One region of the Brevibacillus sp. IT-7CA2 genome, then DNA from elsewhere that is predicted to be linked to it. Evidence: riboswitches for the same ligand, from Rfam matches in the RefSeq annotation. Region 1 holds a riboswitch; the other holds the start of a gene.
What was found. A riboswitch is a leader RNA that binds a small molecule or an ion and turns the genes downstream of it on or off. The one in region 1 is predicted to bind thiamine pyrophosphate.

Region 1 (3,109 bases):
CGATTCCGTGTTCGTGTAGCATTTGGATCGCAAACAAGCTCGCTGCGAGTCCGCCTTTCATATCCGCAACTCCACGGCCGTACAGGCGTCCATCCTTGCCATGTGTCAGAGCAAAAGGTGGATAGGTCCACCCCGTGTCATCTCCGACTTCAGCCACATCGATATGCCCGTTGACAATCAAGCTGTTTGCCTGTGAAGAGGCACTCCCTGATAACCGACCGACGATATTGTCGTCTCCTGGATATACCGCCCAGCGATCGACCTCGAATCCCATCGCTTGCAGTCTGTTGGCGATTACTCCTTGTGCGGCATCGCTGTTTCGCGCGGGAGGACTTACAGTCGGATGAGAAACGAGCTCTGCCAATAATGCGAACAGCTCTTCTTTGCGGCTGGCAATCGATTCTACCGCTTCTGTCAGTCGATCCACGCTACTCAATCATCCCTTCAATCGGGCTGCTTGCGGACGCGTAACGCTTTTTCGCGATACGGCCTGCCAGGAAGCCTTTGCGACCTGCTTCTACTCCGAGCCTCATCGCTTCTGCCATCAGGACAGGATTGTCAGCGAGGGCGACTGCTGTATTCAACAAGACACCGTCAGCACCCAGCTCCATCGCTTTCGCGCAGTCGGCTGGCGAGCCAATTCCTGCATCCACAATTATCGGGACTTTGGCATCCTCGATAATAAAGCGGAGGTTGTTTTCGTTGACAATCCCTTGTCCGGAACCAATTGGTGACGCACCTGGCATAACCGCATGTACGCCAACCTCTTGCAGACGTCTAGCAAGAATCGGGTCGTCATTGGTGTAGGTCAGTACGATAAAGCCTTCTTCCACCAAGATTTTCGAAGCCTCGAGCGTGCCAATCGGGTCAGGGAGAAGTGTTTTCGGGTCTCCAATGACTTCGACCTTGATCATGTCACACAGGCCAGATGCTTTAGCCAAACGGGCAATGCGCACTGCTTCTTCTGCTGTATAGGCACCTGCTGTATTTGGGAGCAGGGTGAATTTTTTCAAATCGAGTTGTTCCAAAAAGTTCGGTTCTTGCGGATTTTCCAAATTCAAGCGACGAATCGCAAATGTCAAAATTTCTGCTTCCGACACCTCTACTGCTTTCCCTTGTGTATCCAAGTCAGCGAATTTACCTGTCCCGAGAAGCAAACGGGAACGAAACTCGTAAGGTCCAATTTTCAATGTATCCATCATCATGATCATCCTCCTCCGACAAAATGAACGATTTCTATGCGATCTCCGTCTGCAATCGGTGTTTGTTCGTACGCTGAGCGGTCAATAATTTCACCATTTCGCTCTACGACGACAATCTTCTCTTGCAGGGAATAAGAAGCGAGCAAGGCCCGCACTGTCGTGATCTCTTCCGCCAACTCTACTTTTTTCCCATTCAGCTGAACAATCATTGATTACCTCCTTCTACTGGAAAAAAAAACGGCTTCTCCCGCCTGCCTGAGTCGATTCAGACAAACAGAAGAAGCCGTATACCCATCCCATCTCACGGGACGAATGGCATAAAAAAACCATCCGCCTCGGATGGTTGAGTGAGATCTTATCATGCATGCACGCAAACAAGCATAGTTCCGCTCGGATGCGACACGTGATACTGATTCCAAATACCTCTTCCTCCGCTGGCATGACCCAGGTCAGGTTCAACGGTCAGTAACACACTCGTTACAATCTCAGCCAACGTTGCTTGGCTCCCGTTTGGTAGTAAAGCTATGCAATTGTCGTACATTCGAGTACTACAGTACCACTCTATTTCGTGTTTGTAAAGGCTTCCTTGTGCATCTTTTCCAGCTCAAAAAGACAACGCTCTGCCCAAGCTGCCATTTTCGCAAGCTTTTCCATTTCTCTCTCCATCGCCTGACGCACAGATTCCTTATAGTCTGGAATCGCGCCATTATAGCGAATGACCCCTTGGACAGGCGTCATGAATTTTTCCATGTAAGAGAGTGCTGGACGCTGGTGAAACAGCGGCACCTCTACTTCGTAGGAAGAATGCAAATCGCCTTGGGTGGGGTATTTGGTAACTGCCAACACTTTTACCAGCAGCTTCGAATCGTGGATTTCCAATACTTCTGTAATATATTCACCCGTTCGCTGTGTAACGCGAACGATATCTCCCGGATTCCAGTTCATCGCGGATTCCTCCTTTTATTGAATCGAGTTCATCTACATAAGTAAGGCTTCCAGCAGTTTGCGAGCATGCAGCAATACTTCTTCCGCATCCACTACTGACTGACCGCCACCCTGTGCCATGGCAGGATTTCCCCCACCTTTTCCGTTTATGACCGGCAAGGTTTCTTTCAACACTTGATTGATGGCTACGTTGACTTCTTGCCCACGAGCAAACACGACTTGCATTTTGTCTTCGGTAGTAGCAGCCAAAAGGCAAATCGCATCTGGCGCCACAGCAGTAGCCAGCTGTGCGAACTGCTGAAGCTGTTGAATGGTTTTGTCTGTAAAGGTACGCATAATGAGGCGAGAATGACCGAGTTGGCTAGCAGCAGATAGTTGTTGATCGACTTCCACTTCTACGAGCTGCTTATCCACTTCTGCCAATTTTGCCTTCAAGGCGTCGCGTTCTGCAAGGAGGCGTTCCGTCTGTGCGATCAGTTCCCCTTCATTGGTGGCGAGCAGCTTCGCCGTATCACGAACGACAGCCTGCTTTTGGTTGTAGTCCCGCAAAGCTCGCCAGCCACAGATGAATTCCAGACGAATGTTTCCGCGGTGTCGCTCCCAGCCCAAGATCTTGATCATCCCGACTTCGCCCGTACGCGCTGGATGTGTGCCTCCGCATGGGTTGTAATCAAAATCAGGTATCATCACGACGCGAATATTTTCAGTAACGGTCGGCTTTTTTTTCAAGGGCAGCGTTGCCAACTCCTCGTCATCAACGAACCGCGCAATGATGGGATGGTTTTCCAGTACAATCTGATTCGCTCGCTTTTCTACCTCCTCCCATACATCTGTTGTCAACTCATCCAGTCGTACATCAATGGTGACACGTTCTTTGCCCAAGTGAAAGGCAACGGTCTCCGCTTGCACGACTTCCAGGAAGGACGCAGATAAAATGTGTTGACCAGCATGCTGCTGCATAT
Region 2 (3,109 bases), on a different contig from region 1:
CTTCAATTTTCTCGGTGATGGTGTGGCTCTCCACCACATTCAGACCTGGATCTACATGGATCACAACATCCACCAGCACGCTGCTGCCATGGTAGCGGGCTTTGATGTCACTGATATCCTTAACTCCCGAAATCGAGGAAATGGTAGCCCGCAGGTCCGCAAGCTCGCTCTCGTCAAAGCCATCTGTCAAACGGTGAGTAGCTTCCCTGAAAATGTCCCAAGCAGTCTTCAAGATGATGAGACCAACAACAAAAGCAGCTAAAGGATCAAGCCAGTGCAATTGAAATTGTGCGCCAGCTACCCCGATAAACGTCCCGATACTGACGAATGCGTCTGAACGGTTGTCAGCGGCCGCTGCATTTAATGCTTGGCTGTTTGTTTTGATGGCGAGCTTTTTATTATAGCGATAGACGAAAAGCATAATGACTGCAGTCGCAAGTGCTGTCCACCCTGCCAACAGGTCAGGAGCCTCATGCTTTGGGTCCAATAAGGATGGTACGGCATTCGTAACGACTTGAACTCCGACAAATAGCATAATAAATGATGCGACAAGTGCTGAAATCGTCTCCGCCCGAAAATGACCATACGGGTGATCTTTATCAGGTGGTTTCCTTGCAATACGAAGCCCGATCAAAACAGCAATCGATGCGACGACATCCGTTGAGTTGTTAAGACCGTCGGCCATTAAAGCTTCCGACGCAGTGACATACGCAACTCCTATTTTTAATACAGAGCAGAATATGTAGGCGAAAATACTTACCCACGCTCCACGTTCTCCTTGTTTTAGATCCGAATAGACATCCATACCTCATCACCTCAAAATACTTCTCCATCCTGCTTCGACAACGAGAAAAATCAAAGCGCTGGAAGCAGTTGCTTTTTTTCGAACTTCATCGTAACAGATAGGATTCATGTGGGTCTACAGAAACAGTTTTAGTCCGATTCATGAGAATAGGGGGGAGGAAAATGTGTTGCACACCCGCAATTTTTTCACTGGAAAATTTCCCTTGAAATTAAATGGACTTCCCGTTATCCTATTCTTGCAATCCAAAATAAAAAAAAGCACGGGAGCTTGGAAATCACCAGGCTGAGAGGATGGTACTGTGCCATCGACCGTTGAACCTGAACTGGGTAATGCCAGCGGAGGAATGTCATATACGACACGAAAAGATGCGTGTATTTTTAGGATACCCGTTTCTTCTCTACTCTCGCGTTGGCGTCGCATGTTGTTTATGCGGCGCTTTTTCGTGGGATGTTTCTTTCGCCTCCCTAAACGGTTCTCGCTTTCGTGCAACCAAAACAAGGAGGTTTTTCTTATGTCATTGGTGTCATCTTTTCCAGGCAGTCGCAAAGTATACGAAACAGGTAGTCGTGCGGACATCCGTGTCCCGATGCGCGAGATTTCCCTTCATCCTACCGAAGGATTGTCTGGTTCCACACCCAATCCTCCTCTTCGCGTGTATGATACGAGTGGCGAGTATACCGCAACGGGTTACGTTCCTGACATTCAAGCAGGACTGCCCTCCATTCGCCACAAGTGGATCGATGAGCGAAATGATGTGGAAACGTATGTTGGTCGCGAACCAAAACTAGTTGACGACGGCATCCGAAACGAAGAGAAGGCAGCCACCCTCCCTACTTTCCCTCGCGAGGGCTACAAACCAAAACGGGCAAAGCCAGGGAAAAATGTTACCCAGCTTCATTATGCCCGAAAAAATATCATCACACCGGAAATGGAATACGTTGCCATTCGCGAGGGGGTCTCCCCTGAATTTGTACGGGCAGAAATCGCCGCTGGACGTGCGATCCTCCCTTCTAACGTCAACCATCCTGAAAGCGAGCCGATGATCATTGGCCGCAACTTTCATGTCAAAATCAATGCCAACATCGGAACGTCGGCCGTCAGCTCTTCGATGGAAGAAGAAGTTGAAAAAATGATTTGGTCGGTCCGTTGGGGTGCCGACACCATTATGGACCTCTCGACGGGAAAACATATACACACTACGCGGGAGTGGATTATCCGCAACAGCCCCGTTCCAGTCGGTACTGTCCCGATTTATCAAGCACTTGAAAAAGTAAATGGGAAAGCCGAGGATTTGACATGGGAGGTTTACCGAGACACCTTGATTGAGCAAGCAGAACAAGGCGTCGATTACTTCACGATTCATGCTGGCGTTCTATTGCGCTACATTCCTATGACAGCTAACCGTGTTACTGGTATCGTCTCTCGCGGCGGATCGATTTTGGCCGCATGGTGCCTGGCCCATCATGAGGAAAACTTCTTGTATACGCATTTCGCTGAAATTTGCGAAATTCTGAAGGCCTATGACATTTGTGTATCCCTCGGAGATGGACTACGTCCTGGCTCTATCGCGGATGCGAATGACGAGGCGCAGTTCGCAGAGCTTGAAACATTGGGAGAACTCACAAAAATTGCGTGGGAACACGACGTACAAGTCATGATTGAAGGCCCTGGTCACGTCCCGATGCATCTCATTCGCGAAAATATGGATAAACAGTTATCCATTTGCCATGAGGCTCCTTTTTACACACTTGGGCCACTCACGACAGACATCGCACCCGGCTATGATCACATTACTTCAGCGATTGGCGCCGCCATGATTGGATGGTTCGGAACAGCAATGCTCTGCTACGTAACGCCCAAGGAGCACCTCGGCTTACCCAATAAAGAGGATGTCCGCAACGGTTTAATCGCATACAAAATCGCAGCGCATGCCGCTGATCTCGCAAAAGGACATCCGCGGGCAAAACAGCGAGACGACGCCTTATCCAAAGCTCGTTTTGATTTTCGCTGGAACGATCAATTCAATTTGTCCCTGGACCCAGAGCGCGCTCGCGAATATCACGACGAAACATTGCCAGCAGAAGCCGCCAAATCCGCTCATTTTTGTTCCATGTGCGGACCTAAATTTTGCAGCATGAAAATATCGCACGACATTCGTCACATCGCCAATCAACAAGGGTCTGCCCAAGATCCCGCTATTCTTGCAGGGATGCAGGAAAAATCGCGTGAGTTCCGCGAACAGGGAAGCCGTTTGTACCAGTCGTAATGAAGGAGGATGCCTATGGAGGAAGCTAGTCGTTTACG

Region 2: it holds a riboswitch for thiamine pyrophosphate, as region 1 does, so the genes downstream of both, thiC (phosphomethylpyrimidine synthase ThiC) here and thiS (sulfur carrier protein ThiS) in region 1, are expected to answer to the same signal.

Annotation. Positions count from the first base shown of each region.
Region 1 covers NZ_CATKQT010000003.1:27,349-30,457, reverse strand. Annotated here, with positions in the region: gene ACM6JA_RS02020 (acetylornithine deacetylase) at 1-436, opposite strand, end outside; gene ACM6JA_RS02015 (thiazole synthase) at 429-1,202, opposite strand; gene thiS (sulfur carrier protein ThiS) at 1,208-1,411, opposite strand; TPP riboswitch at 1,612-1,722, opposite strand; gene ACM6JA_RS02005 (kinase-associated lipoprotein B) at 1,764-2,147, opposite strand; gene ACM6JA_RS02000 (alanyl-tRNA editing protein) at 2,181-3,109, opposite strand, start outside.
Region 2 covers NZ_CATKQT010000011.1:459,356-462,464, forward strand. Annotated here, with positions in the region: gene ACM6JA_RS08690 (cation diffusion facilitator family transporter) at 1-805, opposite strand, end outside; TPP riboswitch at 1,055-1,167, shown strand; gene thiC (phosphomethylpyrimidine synthase ThiC) at 1,317-3,071, shown strand.